One region of the Paenibacillus sp. sgz302164 genome, then DNA from elsewhere that is predicted to be linked to it. Evidence: predicted binding sites of a transcription regulator. Region 1 holds the regulator's gene; each other region holds the start of a gene.
What was found. The regulator LexA, encoded in region 1, represses DNA repair genes until DNA is damaged. The targets are predictions, from matches to a motif close to CGAACATATGTTCG.
Positions count from the first base shown of each region.

Region 2: the regulator LexA is predicted to act here: its motif matches at 1,250-1,263, upstream of AC0LWT_RS07040 (YhjD family protein).
Region 3: the regulator LexA is predicted to act here: its motif matches at 5,434-5,447, upstream of AC0LWT_RS24565 (YhjD family protein).

Region 1 covers NZ_JBVYOL010000007.1:50,593-57,235, forward strand. Annotated here, with positions in the region: gene AC0LWT_RS13295 (1,2-dihydroxy-3-keto-5-methylthiopentene dioxygenase) at 1-166, shown strand, start outside; gene AC0LWT_RS13300 (HAD family hydrolase) at 242-1,039, opposite strand; gene AC0LWT_RS13305 (DUF896 domain-containing protein) at 1,082-1,270, opposite strand; gene AC0LWT_RS13310 (LysM peptidoglycan-binding domain-containing protein) at 1,514-1,810, opposite strand; gene lexA (transcriptional repressor LexA) at 2,078-2,695, shown strand; gene AC0LWT_RS13320 (hypothetical protein) at 2,827-3,225, shown strand; gene AC0LWT_RS13325 (vWA domain-containing protein) at 3,315-3,992, opposite strand; gene AC0LWT_RS13330 (hypothetical protein) at 4,222-4,695, shown strand; gene glnA (type I glutamate--ammonia ligase) at 5,202-6,542, opposite strand; gene AC0LWT_RS13340 (MerR family transcriptional regulator) at 6,574-6,643, opposite strand, start outside.
Region 2 covers NZ_JBVYOL010000003.1:303,369-310,011, forward strand. Annotated here, with positions in the region: gene AC0LWT_RS07035 (DNA polymerase IV) at 1-860, opposite strand, end outside; gene AC0LWT_RS07040 (YhjD family protein) at 853-1,230, opposite strand; gene AC0LWT_RS07045 (hypothetical protein) at 1,424-2,062, shown strand; gene AC0LWT_RS07050 (helix-turn-helix domain-containing protein) at 2,046-3,131, shown strand; gene AC0LWT_RS07055 (glycoside hydrolase family 73 protein) at 3,197-3,808, opposite strand; gene AC0LWT_RS07060 (C1 family peptidase) at 3,813-4,553, opposite strand; gene AC0LWT_RS07065 (hypothetical protein) at 4,550-4,864, opposite strand; gene AC0LWT_RS07070 (hypothetical protein) at 4,866-5,165, opposite strand; gene AC0LWT_RS07075 (SGNH/GDSL hydrolase family protein) at 5,200-6,438, opposite strand; gene AC0LWT_RS07080 (hypothetical protein) at 6,581-6,643, opposite strand, start outside.
Region 3 covers NZ_JBVYOL010000015.1:237,132-243,774, forward strand. Annotated here, with positions in the region: gene AC0LWT_RS24525 (geobacillin-26 family protein) at 1-343, opposite strand, end outside; gene AC0LWT_RS24530 (hypothetical protein) at 613-1,056, opposite strand; gene AC0LWT_RS24535 (hypothetical protein) at 1,108-1,674, opposite strand; gene AC0LWT_RS24540 (hypothetical protein) at 1,671-2,492, opposite strand; gene AC0LWT_RS24545 (hypothetical protein) at 2,692-3,093, opposite strand; gene AC0LWT_RS24550 (hypothetical protein) at 3,761-4,105, opposite strand; gene AC0LWT_RS24555 (hypothetical protein) at 4,400-4,714, shown strand; gene AC0LWT_RS24560 (hypothetical protein) at 4,752-5,234, opposite strand; gene AC0LWT_RS24565 (YhjD family protein) at 5,528-5,812, shown strand; partial or broken gene AC0LWT_RS24570 (Y-family DNA polymerase) at 5,819-6,547, shown strand.

The DNA of each region.
Region 1 (6,643 bases):
CTTTGACGTCGAGCTTGAAGCCGGAGACGTTATTTCCGTACCGGAAAATACGAACCACTTCTTTACGCTGATGGATAACCGTCAAATCGTAGCGGTACGCCTCTTCATCGAAAAAGACGGCTGGATCGCCTACAACGTTGACGACCCGGAGTTTGCAAAGGCCTGATCCTTTCATAAAGAACCCAAAAGCCCAACGATCCGAGGATTCGATTCCCCAGCCGTTGGGCTTTTGTTTGCAATTTTACCGGCTGTTCGCAATAATCGGCAAAATTTCTTGCAGTCGGGATACTTCAAAAGCAGGAACGATTTCGTCGCCGCGCTGCAGCCCGTGATGATTAATCCAAATATTGCGCATGCCTACGCTTCCCGAGCCGAGAATATCCGTAGTCAGCTTGTCCCCGATCATGATGCCTTCGGAAGCTTCAATACCCAGAAGCTCCATCGCATGCCGGAAAATCGAAACCGCCGGCTTCCCTTCCCCAAACGCTCCGGAAATAACGATATGATCAAAATAAGGTGCAATATCGGGCACTCCGGCCAACTTTTCCATCTGCAAATCGGGAGAACCGTTCGTCAGCAGCAGCAGCTTGTAATTGCCTTTCAGCGCATCCAGTACTTGAAACGTCTCTTCGTAAACGAGAGGACGGCGGCGGCGTTCGGCCGGGAACATTTCGCCTAATTTGTAGCCAAGTTCCTTGTCCTCAATACCGAGCGCCTGAAGTCCTCTTGTCCAAGACTCCGTCCGATAGCCCGGAGCCAACTGTTCCAGCTTGCGAAAATGCTCATGTTCTCCCTGGGTAAAATGAGCCCACAGCCCTTCAAACGGATTAATGCCGATCATTTTCGTGAATGGGAACGTTTCGTAAGATTCGTAAAGCGCTCTGGCCTCCTTGCGCACGGCCTCTTCCAATTCATTCGGCTTGATCGAAGCGTAATGTTTGGCCGCTTCCTCGCATGTTGCTTCAAAAGCTTCCTTCACGCTGCGATCGTCCCATAACAGCGTATCATCCAAATCAAACAGCACAGCCTTGAGCGGCATCGTTACATTTCCCCTTTGAATGCATCTATAAATGTTGTTGCTTTACTTCTCTTCTTCATCGGCAAACTTGATAGAATCCAACTGTACCTTAAGAGAGGAGCGGAACGCTTGGATATATTTTTTTCTCAACTCGTTGCGCTCATCAATTTCTTCATCCGTTAAGCCAACTGTTTTCGCTTTGCGGGCAAGTTCGTTGATTCTCTCTATGTTCTGGTCCATATTATCGCTCATGATAGTCCTCCCTGCCATTACTCAGTCTGACTACTACTTTGCCATTCCGCTACCCGAATGTCAAGGCAATTGCACGCAAAAAAAGACTAAGGCAAGTAACTTAGTCGGCAAATGAGCTTGATTCAGAAAATCCGAATCGAACATGAACGAATATGTCTCATTTCACTTAGGAATGAAATTGGAGGTATCGTTGACCGCCGAAACTAAATAATACGGCCAGGGGTCCGATATAAATGCCAGGCATTAAGGCAGCAGCAAGATTTGCCCTTCATAAAGGTACGTGGAAGTAAGTTTGTTCAATTTCTTAACTTTATTCATATACGAACGAATATCCTGACCTTCGCTTATTCGGGATGAAGCTATAGACCAGAGCGTATCGCCGCGTTCAACGATAAGATGGTTTGGGATTTGTACGGATTCATGAATGGGCTCAGGCGACCGGGTGGAAGCGGCGTTCGCGCCATCTCCTGCGTAAGCTTGTACGATTGCGCCAAAAGAAAACACGGCAAGAAGCGCGGCAGCAAGCAAAATGAATTTCAAAGATCGCTTCGTCAAACCGAAGAACCGATGGAAACGATCCGAACGTGTCGTAGTTCTCGCTGTCGCTGGTCTTGCATGAAGTTGCCGTGAGTTGCTTCCTTCTGAATATGCAATGTACATAACATTCATCCCCCAAACATTTGTTCTGAAATCAGAATATCACGAACAAACGTTTGTGTCAATAAATCTTCGAACTTATGTTTGTACGAACTCCGGTTCTGTGTTATAATTTGGTTAATGATTTTTTCATAGATGGAGTGATAACTATTGAGTAAAATATCCCAACGCCAACAAGCAATTTTGGAGTTTATTAAGAACGAAGTGAAAGATAAGGGCTACCCGCCTTCCGTTCGGGAAATCGGCGAAGCCGTCGGACTGGCCTCCAGTTCGACCGTGCACGGGCATCTGGAACGTCTGGAGAAGAAAGGCTTGATCCGCCGCGATCCGACCAAACCGAGAGCTATTGAAATTTTAGGTCTCGACGGAGCGGAGAGCAACTTCGCTTTATCCGTGGCGCGCGTCCCGTTAGTCGGCAAAGTAACGGCCGGCGTACCGATTACGGCAACGGAGAACATCGAAGACTACTTCCCCCTCCCGTCCCACCTCGTCGGCGACAACAACGTGTTCATGCTCAGCGTATCCGGCGACAGTATGATCGAAGCCGGCATACATAATGGCGACTATGTTATTGTCAAGCAGCAGCAAACCGCCGACAACGGCGATATCGTCGTCGCCATGACCGAAGATGACGAAGCAACGGTAAAACGTTTTTACAAAGAACGGGATCACATCCGTCTGCAGCCGGAGAATTCGGCCCTCCAGCCGATTCTTCTGAAAAACGTAACCATCCTTGGCCGCGTTATCGGCCTGTTCCGCGACATGTAAGTACAAAAAACCACCTTTAAGGTGGTTTTTCGCTTTTAAAATACCGATCGAACTCCGGAACTGCAATTCGATTTCTTATAGCTACTATCCCTTTTACTTGGACCGAAACTGATTCGAGAGGTACAAAGATCTTGAAGAACAAGACAAGAAAAATAATTGTAGGCGAAAATGAATACCTATATGTGATTGACCAGAAGTATAATCAACAGTTGAGTAATATTTCTCTTAAAATATCTTTAAAAGTCCTAAAAAATATAACATGCACATTCTTTTTTTGTACTTGGGATGATCCAATTACAGGAAATCCACTATTAGTCGGTACATCCTTAAAAAATAAAGATACCAACATAATTGAAAAATATAATTTACATAATCCAAGAACGATTAGAGCTTTTATTTTGTATGGTTTGGAAAATGGGCGGACTGGAAAAAACGCTATAGAATTCCAGGACGGGCTCGATATTATTGGTAAGATAGGATATGACATTTCACGGTTGAAACCAGTAACCAGGGAAAATTTAAAGAATTAAATCTCGTTTCGTTGGCGTTCCCCAATCCATTTCTTGCCCTTTAGGCGCCATCAATCAAGGCTTTCACAACCCGGGAGATGATCAATTTGTTATAATATCCCTTTATCTTTTGCTTCTCTTATCCACAAAGGGAATTCATTCAATAAATTTTCATACAGCTCTTCATCGTTCGTTTTTTCAATATCCGTAATTTGAAAAAAGTTCGCATTGTCGACGACTCTGCCTTCGATAGTATCCAGCTTTTTCAACACTCCGAAATCGGAATTGCCAACACCGACAAACTGCCAAAATAATGGAAGGTTCGAAGATTCAATGATCGCCTTGTCGATCGTATCTCCCGTCCCCCTCTTCACCCCGCCGTCATTAATAAAAATAATGAAAGAGGGAACATTGCTCTTTTCTTCCACGGTATATTTTTTTATCACATCTCTCATGACCGGCGACTCATCGTTGCGGCCGAACTTGGATATGTTCTGGTTTTCAAGCACATGCTTGTTGACGTAACCTTCGAAATCTTCCTCGCTGACAGAGGGCAGCCTGCTGAATTTGTGGTCGTATACCCAGATGTCCAACACACCGTCATCGTCCAGCCTGCTGGCGACAGCCAATATTTTTTCGACTACTTTCTGAACCGTACCGTTTTTGTAGAGCAGCCTCATCGAACCGGATATGTCCAGCACCAACGCTACTTTGGCCACCACGCTCGACAATTGTTTCTTTTCCAAAACGATTCCCAGTTTTTGCTTGCTTAAAGAAATCGTGCTCATCGTATCCACCTCTATAAGTTTGATAGTTTAAGAGTATCATGTTTTTTAAATTATTGGATTTTTTTTCAACAAAGGGACTTAAATATAGGTTCAACCAGATTGAAGAGGCTTGGAAAAAATCCAAACAGGACTATTTCCTCCAAAATTAGTAAATTTTAATTTACAAGTTGTGCAATATATATTACAATTATTATTGTAATTATTTTGTATTTATAGGAGGAACTTAGGAATGAGTAAAAAAGTTTTTAATGGTCTGTTAGCTGTTGCACTTACTACTGGTATCTTGGCTTCTAGCACTACGCTTCCTGCGGTTACGGCTTCGGCAGCAGAATCAACATCAAAGGAAGTACAATCAGCTCAACTGCAAGCAGTCGTGTATGATTCGATGTGGTTTAATCACAATTACCTGACAGAAAATGACGGATGGGTGAGTACGTTTCGTAATGGGTATTTTACGGTCAACTCCACCCGTACTTACTTGTTTGATGTTCAGCAACGCACATACGACAGCAGTTACGATGTCGAAGAGGTTGAGTACAGGTTAGTCAATGAGAATGATTCATCGGGTACTCGATACTTTTCATGGAGCGGAAGCCAAAGACGCTCGGTATACGTTACTCTAAAACCTGGCACTTATCATGTTGAGTACTACAGTCATGGAGAAGTGCCAGTCAGGATTTTTGGCACAGTTGATCCGGTTTAATACATTTCGTTTTGCTCCCCCACAGCCACTTGGTTAGTGGGGGATCGTTTTTAAACGCCGAAACACCTGCAAATCCTAAAAGAGGATCTCCCTGTCACATTTGACGGCAAACCGATAGACAATGAAACGCGCGAGCGTATATAAGATATGCTCACTAGTTACTTTAGGATGAAATGGAAAGCGGTGGAAGCAATGGAAACTACAACATTAAAATGATCGGGAATCGATGAGACACTTGATTTCTAGGGAACAATGATGGGGGACTTTTGGGGAAACAAAGACATTGCGATAGGAAAGAATCATCAAAATCAACACAAGACTTGTCAATGAGATGCAGTCATGCCGACTGTAAGACCAAAATAAATGAGGTCTTAGAGAAGCAGGCCAGGGAATTTTTTTTTGGGGGGGGCGTTCCGGGGGCATTTCCGAAAAAAACTAATTAATTTCGGTATGCCCGCCGCAACGCCATCCCCCTCAAAACCCTTTAAAAATCATGGTTTCAACTTTTAATATAACGACAAGTACTGATCTCTTTCCCAAGGATGTACTTGCGTACGATACATATCCCATTCAATTTCTTTCAGTTCATAGAAATGAGCAAGGGCGTGCTCGCCGAGTACGTCGCAAATGACTTCGTCGCGGATCAGTTCGTCCAGCGCGGTCTTCAGGTTCACTGGCAAGCTTGGAATTCCTTGCTCTTCTCTTTCCTCTTCCGTCATCACGTAAATGTTGCGGTCGGTTGGCGGCGGAAGCTGCATTTTGTTCTTAATGCCGTCAAGACCGGCTGCAAGCATAACGGCAAGGGCAAGATACGGGTTGGCCGCAGGGTCCGGGTTGCGGACTTCAACGCGCGTGCTTAAACCGCGGGAAGCCGGAATACGAATCATCGGACTGCGGTTGCTTGCGGACCATGCTACGTAGCAAGGCGCTTCATAGCCTGGCACAAGGCGTTTATACGAGTTAACGGTAGGATTCGTGATAGCCGCAAAAGAGCGGGCATGACGAAGTACACCTGCCATATAGTGTCTGGCTACTTGACTTAAACCTAACTTATCATTCTCGTCATAGAACACGTTAACTTCGTCTTTAAAAAGCGACTGATGGCAGTGCATGCCTGAGCCGTTCATTCCGAAAAGCGGTTTCGGCATGAACGTGGCGTGCAGCCCGTGCTGTCTTGCAACCGTTTTTACAACGAGTTTAAAAGTTTGAATTTGGTCGGCTGCTTTAATCGCATCCGCATATTTGAAATCGATTTCGTGCTGTCCCGGCGCTACTTCATGATGGGAAGCTTCGATTTCAAAGCCCATTTCTTCCAAAGTAAGCACGATATCGCGGCGGCAGTTTTCACCCAAATCCATCGGGGCCAGATCGAAGTAACCGCCTTGGTCGTTCAGCTCCATCGTCGGGTTGCCTTTGTCGTCGGTTTTGAACAGGAAGAACTCCGGTTCCGGTCCAACGTTCATAGCCGTGTAGCCCATTTCTTTGGCCTGCTTCAGAGCGTTTTTCAAAATGCCGCGCGGGTCACCCGGGAACGGCCTGCCGTCAGGAAGGTAAATATCGCAAATCAGGCGCGCTACTTTGCCTTCCGTAACCCATGGGAAAATGACCCAAGTGCTCAAGTCAGGGTACAAGTACATGTCAGATTCTTCGATACGGACATAGCCTTCGATGGAAGAACCGTCGAACATCATTTTGTTGTCAAGCGCTTTTTCCAGCTGGCTGCGCGGAATTTCCACGTTTTTCACGCTGCCCATCAAATCGGTGAATTGCAGACGGATGAAACGAACGTTCTCCTCTTCGGCGATGCGTAAAATGTCTTCTTTCGTGTAATTGGTGTTGTAACCCACGGCCATGCTCCTCTCGTTATTATGACGCTATTTAATGAAAAAATCGGGACAATTCGCCTTGAATCAGTGACACTTGACCCGGACGTTTTCCGCCTCCGATC
Region 2 (6,643 bases), on a different contig from region 1:
CATACTTCAATCACCAATTCAATTAATAGCGGCTCAATGTCTTCCATTGTCTGGTATAGCTGCGATCGTAGAGTGCGGCCTCGGGTGATTGACTTCGGCTTAGCGTAGGTCCTAGATACAACAGGGCTCGGGTCGATCCCCCGCGCAATTTCCCAATAGTATTCAGCCTTTATGTCTGATTGACGCCCCATTCTGTAACGCATACGTTGCTTGAAATCCCCAAGTTCTAGTCGCGCTATATCACCGATAGTATTAAGTCCCATTCTTAAAAAGTGGGCAGTCATCTTGGATCCGACCATGTACATTTTATGGACAGGTAACGGCCATAAAATGGACTCTACCTGATCCGCTGGCAACTCGAAAATACCACTTTCGCTCTTTTTCGCGAAATTGTCTGTCGCCATTTTTGCAAGTATTTTGGTTGAAGATATCCCCGCACGAATCCAAACACCTGTGGAAAGCATAACTTTTGTCTGCATCTGACGTGCAATTTCTTCAGGAGATCCAAAAAGTGACGTTGAAGATGTGATATCTATGAATTGTTCATCAATGCTCCAGGGCTCAACTAGGTCGGTGAAGGACTCATAAATTTCCGTGATAAGTGTTGAAACATCGATATAGGTCTTCATTCTCGGCCGCACTATTGTAAGGTCTGGACAAGTAGCAAGAGCTTCAAAATTGCGCATTGCAGTTGAAACGCCATAAGATTTCGCAATAGGGCAAGCAGTTAAAATAATACCGCTTTTTCGTGCCGGATCGGCTACCGCAACCGGTTTATTGTAAAGCTCTGGGTGTGCAGCTTTTTCCACACTGGCATAAAAACTCTGACAGTCGACCAGAAAAATCGTTCGTTCAGGCATAGGTCTTCACCGCCCTTCGCATATTCATCAGCGCATTCATGAGCTCCGCTTTGACCAAGCTCCTCAGCATGGTGAAATGATGAATGTAGCCGCGGACTTTGTATTCAACATGGATGCCTGAAGCATTCATTTCCGTGTTCAGCACTTTCATGTCCCGTTTCTTCATCTTGCTTTTAATGTTTTGCAATTCGAGGTGGATGGAATTTTCGACTTCCCGAAGATAAAAAATAAGATGATTGTACACGATCTTATCCTTGTACACTTTCAGTTCGTCGATATCCCTCGCCAGCATATCGAGCAAAATAGGGAGCAATGTGTATTCTTTGATGATTTGGATGTCTTCTTCTGTCTCAATCGTGTTTATACTCATCAATTCTCACCACCAAATACGAACGTTTGTTTGTATTTATTATACAATGGAGAAGTACTGATTATGCAACAAGAAAATTTATCAAACACGGTCTAGTTACATTTGATTATATCAGGAATATTTCCGGGAATATTTTGAGTTGATTTCTGCAAATCAGGATGGTATTATACGATTAAGAACAACTTAAGGGGGCTTGTATCTGCGACCTTTATTGAAACAAGAGGCATCTGAAATTCTCGACCCTTACATACTAAAAATCTTTAACTCCGTTGAAAAAGCAGTAAATAATTATTATAACGGTGAAGATTATGCTAAAAATCGTCATCGACATTCAGCTAGAACAGCGGCTTCTATATGTCATGATGACATCATTGACGAATTGAAGAAGCAGTTTGAAGGGGTCGATGGATCTAGATTTATTTATCGCAGAGGTCTTCACATGCTTGTAATTGCCGATAAAGTCGTTCTACGATTCAAAAAGTTTAACGACAAATTACTATCGAGTAACATTTCCACTAAACAAGTTAGTGCATACAATTTACAAGACACTGTTCAATTAGAAATTCCTGACTCCCCACCAGATGGCCTACTCCATGTAGGATATCTTGTAAACACACTTGGTACTGGGGTTAGTGAAGTTCATATTACCTACCGCTATGGTACTGCTAATGTATGGGCTTGGAATATATCAACTATTAGTTCTGACAAAAAGACGATTCAAATACCGTTGCCATTGGAAGAAAAACCACATGTAAGCACACGAACAAGAAAAGTAACAATAATAAAAGAAAAAGAAACTGGTGTTGGTGAACAAAATGCAAACAACTTCTGAGTATATAAACCTTAATAACCAGCTTCTTGTAATTGCTCGAGAGTCTAGAGGAATTGGGCAGGTTGAATTTGCGAAGATACTTGGTATATCTCAAGGGAAACTGTCAAAGCTTGAGAACGGACTTCTTCCAATTAGTGACGGAGAATTATTGAAGATCGCCAAAGAGTTAGACTACCCCAAAGATTTTTTTTTGAAAAACGACACTGTATATGGGATGGGACTAAGCGAGTTCTTCCATAGAAAAAAACAGGCCGTTCCTCAGAAATCATTGACTAAAATATACGCTCGACTCGAGAAAAGGCGAATGGAGATCCAAGCTCTGCTCAAATCAATCGATATAGGAGAGCCACTCTTTCCACAACTTGATCCAGACAATTTTAATGGGGACATTGAACAAATCGCCCAACTAACAAGAAAAGATTTACGAGTCCCTAGAGGGCCAATACAAAATGTCATTCACTTAATTGAAGAGGCTGGAGGAATTGTTATTCCTTTTGATTTCGATGGAAATCAAGTTGATGCAATAACTTTGTGGCATCCTGGAGTACCTCCACTAATCTTCACAAATTTCGAAAGGCCATTTGACAGAATTCGATTTACTTTATGCCATGAACTAGGACATATAATAATGCACCGTAGACCACCTAATGGCCTTGATGATATTGAAGAACAAGCTGATAGATTTGCTTCTGAATTCTTGATGCCTAAAGATGAGATATCCTATTCCCTTGGAGATATTAACCTTCAAAAACTTGCCTCTTTAAAACCCTATTGGAAAGTTTCAATGGCAGCACTCCTAAAGAGGGCTAGTGATTTAGAGAAAATTTCCAAAAGAAACTATGAATATTTATGGACTCAGATGGGGAAATCGGGTTACAGAACACAAGAGCCTGCCGAATTAGAACCACCAAAAGAAAAAATATGGTTGCTCAATGAAATTTTAAAAACTTACAGAGAAGATCTGAATTATTCTTCTGAAGACTTATGCCGGGTTATGTGCTTGAACCGGTCAGATTACAGTGAACTGTATTCGAATAAACAGTTGCCTACTCTACGTCTTGTTAAATAAAAAAATCCCCCGCCAGCCATAAGAGGCCAGCGGGGGATTTTGATGTTCAGGAAAATTTTCCTGAGCTATTCTACAGGAAGACCAGAAGCAACGCGCAGTTGGTTTGCAAGCCAATGTATATAGTCAGCCTGATCCGTTGCGCCTGCTTCAGTGGCTTTCTTCCAGTCAGGGGAAAGCCACGTATTTATGATCGTTTGAGCAACACCAGCATCTAATTTAACCACGTCGTCTGCCTCCTGATCGTATTTTTGAAGTCCATTGCTTTCGATAATTTGAATCAACTTTGCTGCATACTGCGGATCGGTCGCATAGCATGCTATTTGTAGCGCCCGCGCTGCTCCTGCGTAATCTCGTGCTGCGCATCGGTCGAAGAAACCGGCTTTTCGGTATCGCCCATTTTCGACCAGGAATTTTGAATGATCCGCTATGCTTCCATACCAATCCTCATATACTCGAAATCCATCCATGATCTGTACCCACTTGCCGTTGATGTATTCCTGGGTCGTCAGCTGCTGCCCGCTTCCCTTGATGCCGAAAAGGTTATTGCCGGGGGCAGATTGCCCCCATGCGCTTTCTAAGCAGGCTTGTGCTATTGTGATACTGGCAAGCACTCCGGTTTCTTGCATATCCTGCACCGCTGCCGCGGCGATTTTGTCTATGAAATCCTGTTTCCCCATGCCCTCACCTTCCTGTCCACATATCAGAAACAAACCAACCTATGAACTTCATTGGGAGATAAAAATAACCCTTGTCTCCCCATTCAGGGCCCCAAGAGTTACGGCAGATGATGTATTCTTCATCGTTGATTTTTTTGTACCCCATAGCGAGAATCGCATGCCCGCCGAGACTGTATTCCTTTGTCTTGTCTGGAAACGGGACTATCCCGGTACGGGCCACTTCCGCGCTTTCGAAGCTACTGTAAATTTCAATCCCCATTACAACCGGATAGCCGTTTGAAAGCGATTCCTTTAACTGTGCAACGGTCATAATTCGATGATAGGAATTAACCTTATGATGTTTAGCGGTAGCGTATGCTTCCGCTGTTGGAGTGTTTCGGAAAGTTGACTCCACGTATGGGAATGTCGATTCAGTAGCGCAGCCGATCTGCTGGAGCACCTTCATGCCATCCCGAATATAGGCTCCTGAATCATAATCTATTGTACCCTCCAACTCCCTTTCTTTGTAGTAGAGGAATAGGCGCGACAAGTGGAAATAGTAGCCATCTGCCTTTTTGTTCAAGAACGAATGGAACGCACAAATAGCATTCGCCGTGCAAGATCCGAGACTGCCTTGGTTATATATCGGGACTGCATCCTTGGGACGTAGATCGACAGAATCGGGAAGATTCGCGCCGGTTGATGCCAGTAGTAAGTCGCGCGAGTCAGGTTTGTCCGGTTTCAAAAGATATTTTCTTTCTGTCATTGCTCAGTATCTCCTTTCTTTTCTCCAGGTGGATTGATAGCTTTGTTTTGCATCTGACCCGCGGCGGAAGACACCAAAAATGCATTTGCGAATGATAGTGCGTACATTCTCCAGTCTGACCACGATGCACCTAAAGAAAGCTGTGCGACCGTTAGTACTAGCCACGCCACAATGACAGCAAAAATATCGGTTGGCAGCGAAAAGTAGCGATCTACTAACGATTTGAAATATTGCACAAAGAAGAACGTCAATAAAGAAGCTCCCCCCATTGCGGAGAGAGCCTGCCAAGTAAATAGTTGTCCATCTTGCATGTTAGTTCACACCTCCTATTTTCCATAACAAACTTACAGCGGCTACAAAAAGCCCTACAACGCTAATAACCGTACCGATCAGCCACTTTTGACCCTGCTTGAGATTGTTCACTTCATCTCGTATCTCACCAATTCTTTGATGGGATGCATCGCGCACTTCATCAATTCTGTGATGGGATGATTTCGAAGATTGTAGGGCTTCCTGTGCAATATCCCGGGCGCTGGCCATCAGATCGAGTTTCGTTTCAACCCGCGTAAGCCTCTGTAAGATTTCTTGTTGCACCTCATTTTCTGTCGGCATATCGCATCACATCCATTCCTATTTATCAAAAATATTAGACAACAAGATCGGCCATCCCCATGGTCGTAAGATTGAAAACATCTGTGGCTCCGAAATCAATCACGCCGATTTGACCAGCAGCGGCTGAGATATTAAACCCGAAGCGAGTATTGGTCAGATCCGTAACTGTAGCCTTGATCATTAACGGAACTGTAGTCCCTGGAAATGCTTCAAACGGAATTTGGCTAAGTACAGAGCCGTTCAGCACTCCGAGTTTTAGATACCCGCCCGTATTCCGGACGTAACAAGCGAGCAGAATTACATCACCGACCGATGCTTTCGATGTGTCGATGCCAAGGCTATAGGTTCCATTGACTGCGCTGCCTCCTGCGGAGTTGTCATAAGTTCTGCGAATCCAAGCGCCATATGGAACTTCGTTGTCAGTCGGAAATGTGTTGGTTGTTGCAGCAGTGCCAGCGACTAACGTCCAGCCTGTCCCAATAGAAGAATCAGACAAAGGATTCGAACAAAGGCCGTTTCCTTTTGCCGAGACAAGCCACGGTTGTTTTGGAAGATACGTGTCCAATGTTTTTGCAATGGCTTGTGCTAAAACCAAGTGACCGGCATTGTTTGGATGTGTGCCATCGCCAGCATCGTAGGTAGCAGCCATATTTCCGGTTGTTGCGTCCACCAATGGCGTATACGTGTCACAAATCGGGACACCATTCTGCGCTCCCCAAAACCGCAACCAAACGTTATACGAATTTAGAAGCTGCTTTGTAGCAGCCGAAACGCTTGCGCCACGGGGAGGTACCAAACCGAAAATAATAGGAATACCCGCGGCATCTGCCTTTGCTTTGATGGCCTTTATGTTCGTTTGATACGTCGCTAGAGCTACGTTTTGAGGCGCGTCATTCGTGCCGATCATGATAAATAGTAGTTGCACACCCTGTGCGATGATGCCGTCAATGCGGGCCAGCAGTTGGTCGCTCCTTTCCCCAGCTACCCCCCCGTTCACAGAAGTGGAGGCGACTCGGTATCCTAACAATTTGGCAACATTCGCCCTGAAAGAATAGACGGAAGCGTTCGTGCTTGAGGAACCATTCGTAATAGAATCCCCTCCCCAGCCGATTTTGTAACCGAACGTGCGGCTATTCATGGGAAGTTTTGAGAAGTCTACTCCGCCGCCACCTGATTCATCACTCCCGATGTAAAGTTGCCCTGCATAAACGCCATCGCTCGTTAGAAAATTAGCCTTGTTGTACAATTTTTTTAGATTTGGATTTTGCGGCATGAATATGCTCCTCCTAACATGTTTTTTTCTGAAAAACAAATAAGCGATGCCCCAATTAATGTTGGGTAACATCGCCAGAAATTTGATCTATGCTTGGTTTCATCACCTCCCCTAAGCCGATTGCATAAAAATAGCACCGACATTAAGCCGGTGCTTCATCCTGTACTAAAAATAGGTATGGCGATTCCCAAAGATCACCGGGACT
Region 3 (6,643 bases), on a different contig from region 1:
AACCATCAAAAACAGATTCGGAGTATACCGAAGCAAGGGCAGTATTAGGTTTTATGTACTGAGTTGCAGCTTGCGGTTGTGCAGAAATTACTTCTTGTTTACCATTCGCGTTTACAGTAAGAACGTTCGTTTGTTTGTCCAGCGTTGTAATGGTAATATCTTTCCCGGAGGATACACGAACTTTTCTTTCTTTTGCATTATCCTTTAGCACTTCGACTTTGTAGCTCTTGCCCTCAACCTGTATGTCAGAATTCGCTGAGGTTGTGCTGGGAATGCCCATCAAAATCAGAGTAAAACATAAAACCGTAATAACAACACCTTTCAATCTGTTAAGTAATATCATGATAAAATCTCCTCCTAAATATAACGGTATACATTGTACGATCGCATAGATTTCCTGTAAATAGGTATAAATTCATAATAATTGGGAAATAAATTATGCCTTTGGGAAAAGCGTGTAATGTTTGGTCGTATTGTGCTACGTAATTGGTTTTCAGTACGGAAACCGATTTAGCAGTATAAACATCAAAAGCCCCCGCTGGCCTCTTATGGCTGGCGGGGGAGTTTTTCGTTATGTCTTTAGTACTTTTTTTAGTAATCCATTTACCCGGTTCATTCGTTTAAAACAGGGCTATAGTTTTTCACGCCCATTTTTACAAATCGCGCCCCGGATCGGATGTTCGTTATAATGAAGCTTCCCAGATATGACTTTATACTTGGAAAGTCTAGTAACCATTCGATCTTATAATCATCATTATCTTGTTCAAATAACCGATAATTGAAGTCGTTGTTTTGGATGTATAGTGCCTTTAGACTATACATCCAAGTTTCGTCGCCAATATACCGACGTTGCTTCTTCTCATTTTCATAACCGAAGGCTTTGATTCTGTCCACAAGTTCTTGGGCTGTACCAGCCTGCCCATTTATGAATGAATTCAGTTGGTCCGTCAATTCGACATCTTCCTTCAATTGACCGTACCATTCATACTGTGCAAGGTATCTCGGCTTCCGAGCGATTTGCTCGGTCAAATTTCTGACGAGTTTTTCAATGTTCATCTTTTTCTCCTGCACGCTGCCTCCCTTTTTGGTGAGGACTTATGCGCTAAACTATTTCACAAAACTAAATATGATTTTTTCATGATCCCCAGCCCAAACTTCTTTTGAAATGAATCCTGTATAGAGATCTACTGGATTCAAATCTTGTAAGATATAATTGCCAACCTTATAGTATGTGCAATTATACCCGTCCCCGCCCCAGACGTGATGATTTTCTTGACCATCATACTGAATAATTTCAAAATGCACATGTTGAAAATCCAACCTAAATTTAGCTAGTGCTATGTTCATTGAGGTCGTCTCATTGAGATTTTCCCCATCTTTTTCCTCTGAGGAGCCTATAACAATAAGAAGCTCCCTTCCTCGGATATCTTCTTTGTACTCTTCCGCCTCTTCCAAGTCTTCAACTGTCCCTGTGGCAATTAGGGATCTGATCTGATAAAAACGAGTCACCCAATCTAAGTCCTCCTGATGAAATGTAGATAACCATATATTGTTTTCCTGTAGAATATTAAAGAAATCTATAAATTTATCAAACTCATAAAATAACTCTTGACCTATGGTAAAGCTTGAAGACGCAACAAATTTTGAGTATTCAGATAAGAACGTATTTTTCATTTTTTTCTCCTTCCTGCCTTTATTTTACCAATATACTCAGTGAGCATAGAAGTCAATGCTTTTTCGTAGCCGCCGGCATGATCACGTAAAGTTTTTAAGGATGGTCCGTCAAATTCCTGCGACCATTCTTTGTATTTCTCAATGTTCAATGAAGTTGCTAAAAACTCCATGAACGGCGCCTTCCAGCGTCCATCGTTGTACTTGAAATTAGGCCCCTTTTCAAATGTCGGCATTTCTTTGTTTTTCTTAGCTTTCACAAGCCCGCCATAGCGCTTTCTCAGCGTTTCTATATGCGGTAGATTATCTCGATCATCTCTCCAATCCATATACTCAGCTTCGCTGAATAGGGGGCCAAGTGCTTTCTTTGCCTCTTCTAATGCTGTATCTATTTCTTCATCCGAAAACGTTTTACCCCAGGTCATATTTGGCAACAAATCTATCAATTCTTTGGCGCGGTTAAATCCGCGACACCTCTTCGTGATGACACTGGAAGATGGCATATTAGGCTTTGATAACTGCCACTTCTCGTATTCTTTTCTGGTGAAGTATTTACCGAGATCAATAACAGCCAATCGCATCGCCTCTATGCATTCCTCCAGCGTGAACTTTTTTGTGTGATCTTTGACCTTAAATTCTTCTTGCAGAGTGAGCCAACTCTTCTTCGTATGAAAGTAGATAGAGGAGGAACTGTGCAAGTCCTTACCTTTCGCGTATTCATTCCATTCCTTTGAACTGGGCCAATAACCCAATCTCAACGCGAATGAGACTAATTCCGCTAAAGATTTTTGGGCCTTCAGTTTTGCTGGAGTATCATCCAAACTGTTCACCCCCGAATAGACGAACGATACCAATATGGACGCCCGCTGATCCAAATATCAGCAGGTGGGATATTTCCTCGATACTTTTTCCCTGCCTGCTGTGCCTTCAAAGCAGCATGCGCGGATTGAGAAACCCGTACCCGGGATACTCCGCGCATCGCTGCTAGTTCAGTACTATTGATTAGATCGGCGGGCGATTTTACTTTCCCGTGCGAATAAAATGAGCCTCTTCTTCATCAATGAATTCTAATATGCACTCGCCAAATTCGACGATTCGGGACAATACCTCTTCTGGAAATCCTAGCTGATCCGTGTCCAGTGTACCTGAACCTTCGTTGTAAAAAGGAAGCAAGTTTTCCTTGATTATGAGGACATTGGAACTTCCCGTTGATGGTTCGTATTTAAGTTCTTTGAAAGACTTCATGTCTTCCAATGTCGTGCCAGTAGGATCAAATCTATCCCCAGCTTCTTCCCCCTCTGTAACAGTAAACAACGTGACTGCTTCGGGTTCTCCAAATTCATTACATTCGACTGTGTAGTATCCCAAATATGCGATTTCATCGTTCCCTACGTACTCACCAGAAAAAAATCTTTTGGTCATTCCCCTTACCTCCGTTTGGTTAATTTTCCCTTATGTATTTAAAATATCATAAAGTATTAATTTTGTTAAGAGAACAAAATGGGAACATAATATAAACATATCCATTAAATTTCCAAATATTCATTTAATTCCCCCATCGTTTAAAGAATTTCTTCAGGAGTGGGAGGTTCCTTCCTTATAATTTTTTTGTTGTCGAGTTGCCTCGTCTTCGCATAGGAATTTATCTTCTCTCGATCAAAAAGAGGATTGTTTCCATCTTGATCGGTCCATTTGTTCGTGAGAGGCTTTTTCGGCTTTTGTCAGTTCGCGTCCAGCAAATAATGCTAGAATATCGGTCATGCTTTACTCCTCTCTTCTACCTTTCGAATCAAATAGACTTCCACGCCCCTAATTAGGGCACTTGGAAATCCGCCCGCATGATCTCTCAGGGCCTTTTCGGATGGTGGCCCCTATGTTAGAGGCCCAGGTGATGTAATTGTGCATGGAGAGCTGCTGGGAAACAAAGTCCACCATGAACGGAAGCTATTCTTCATTTGCGTATTTCATCTTTGCGTTGGTTTCGTTAGCTGGAAGCGAAAGCAGCGACCTTGCAATTTGCAGGGATTTGTACCTTTGTCGGATTGTTTCTATAGAACGAAATAGGAAAAAAAACGGATGACGATCGAGATTAATGGACAGTATTGGAGAGAGAAGATAAACGAAATGGCCGTGATGATTTTGAATGAAGTCCGACATCGAATACCTTTAATAGCTCTACAAAATCCTTGATATGAGTAGCGTCTAACAACCAGTCCGGTTTTCCTTCCCCACCGTCCTCCATGTAGGAAATGTGAAGCAGATAATCCTCAGTAAGCACATAAAAATCAAAGCAACCGAACCGTTCATCATATTTTGCCGACCATTCAATCACATTCATGTCCATAAGTGCGCCAAATCGAAGTGAGTTAGAGAACGTAGGATTTTGAACATTGGCTTGAATCCACGTCAACAATAGGTCTTTTGAATTTTTCATGATCGTACCTCCGGGGTAATTTAATGGCTTTACCCTATTAGTAATATCTCAAAAAAATTCATGACCAAATTTGGTAGGCACCAAAAATCAATTTTTATATCTCAAAACGATAGATGTCACAAAATGTTCACATTGTTGCCCAGGAGGAATGACTTGAAAGCATTGGAGTGCGCCTCGTTGCTGTCCAGAGAATCAGTGGATGCTCCGCCGCGTGGCTGTAATAAGAAAATATAGTAGTAGACTGGGGTTGTTGGAACCGAGCGTTTTTTTGAGTTTGAAAGGAGAATTAGGAGCGTGAACTGCAACGTAGCTGTCCGGCCGCCGCCGTCACCGGCGCACCGTCCGAGCGCGAATCGCATCCGGGAGAACCGGGAGCGAGAGCTGCAGCGTAGCGGCCCGGATCATCCCTTGCTTGTCAGTCTGCTAGCGGGTTACGGGGTGCAGGCCAAACGTCGCGCGGCGGAGCCTCTCGCGATGGCTCCGGACAGCAGCGGGGAGCACATCTTTCAGCCATTGGTCCGTAGAAGTTCTCTCCCCTTCCAGCAGTTCTTTACGATACCTCTCAGCTCTGTAAAGATACTGAGGGAACTCCTGTTTATTCATATTTAACAGCTATCCCCGCAAGCAGGGGATACAGGACGTTGTCTCATCCTGCAAAGGTAAAACCAAGATTTCTAGCACCATCGAAGTCAAGCGCGGCCGAAACGTCAGACGCATCAACAGGTAGGAAGCCATACGAAATATCGGTATCCCAACCATTTCCGTCCTGGATTGCTTCATATGCTATTTTTTTATCCTCATCTAGAAGGATCGCAAAGGTATAACCTTCGATTGTGGCTTGATCGAATACTTTCATTTTTATCAACCTTTCATTCATTTTTTTATGAGCATGTCTTTCCGCAAGCTCCTTGATCCACAGTAGTCGGCCTTCCGACACAGCGTTCGGTCTGATCATGTCACCTCTATACGTTGGTTTCAAAGCGCGATTGCCAGCTTCTGAGACGGACTGCTGAGTAGTTCCCAACAGCTCCGCAAATGATGCGGCCCCGATCATTTCAATAGCTTCTCCGCGGCGGAGACGGTCAGTAATTTCTGCCCAAAACTGTTCATCATCTTGAATATTCTTCATTTAAGTACCTACTTTTTTTGTGGTGTGGGCCGTGTACCTTCAATTTGTTTTTTTCGCTTATCTCCTGTTGATGTATTAATTTTACAATTAAAGCCTGTGTAATACAAGCGAACATAACAAGAACATTATATAAAAATTTTCTTTATTTTCCAAAAAATAAAGCTTGAATAGGGTATATATATCCGGTATATAATAAATACAAACAAACGTTCGTATTTGGTGGTGAGAATTGATGAGTACAAACACGATTGAGACAGAACATGACATACAAATCATCAAGGAGTTTACTCGGTATGCTGGCGAGAGATATTGACGAATTAAAAATACACAAAGACAAGATCGTGTACAATCATCTTATTTTTTATCTTCGGGAAGTTGAAAAATCCATTTACCCCGAACTGCAAAACATCAAAAGCAAGATGAAAAGACGGGACATGAAAGTGCTCAGTACGAACACGAACGCTTTAGGCATCCACGTCGATTACAAAGTGCGCGACTACATTCATCATTTCACTATGTTGAGAAGCCTAGTCAAAGCAGAGTTGATGACAATGCTAATGAACATGCGGAGGCGGTGAGGGACTATGCCTGAACGAACGATTTTTCTGGTCGACTGTCAGAGTTTTTATGCTAGTGTGGAAAAAGCGGCACACCCTGAGCTTTATAACAAACCGGTTGCTATCGGCGACCCCGCACGCAAAAGTGGCATTGTATTAACTGCTTGTCCAATTGCAAAATCTTATGGTGTGTCAACTGCGATGCGTAATTTTGAAGCTCTTGCTGTTTGCCCAGACCTTACTATAGTCCGACCAAGAATGAAGACCTACATCGATGTTTCTACACTCATCACGGAAATTTATGAGTCCTTCACCGACCTTGTTGAACCGTGGAGTATCGATGAGCAGTTCGTTGACGTGACAGGTTCAATGTCGCTTTTTGGGACCCCAGAGGAAATTGCACGTCAGATGCAAACAAAAGTTATGCTTTCTTGTGGCGTCTGGATACGAGCAGGAATTTCTTCAAGCAAAATTCTTTGCAAAATGGCATGTGATAATTTCTCAAAGAAGAGCGAAAGTGGCATTTTCGAGCTGCCAGTGGATCAGATCGAATCCGTACTCTGGCCGTTACATGTCTCAAAAATGTACATGGTCGCAAACCGGATGACAGCCCATTTTGAAAGAATGGGGTTAAGCACAATAGGCGACATTGCGCGCCTAGATCTTGGGGAATTCAAACGGCGCATGCGTATCAGAATGGGACGTCAATCAGACATAAAGGCGGAATATTATTGGCAAACGGCCCGGGGCTTGGAATATCTACAAAAAAATATATGTGCATAATGAAAAATACTCTGCAATCTGCCGTGCAGATAGGATTTCTAAAAAGCATAGTAAGTGTGCATAAATAAA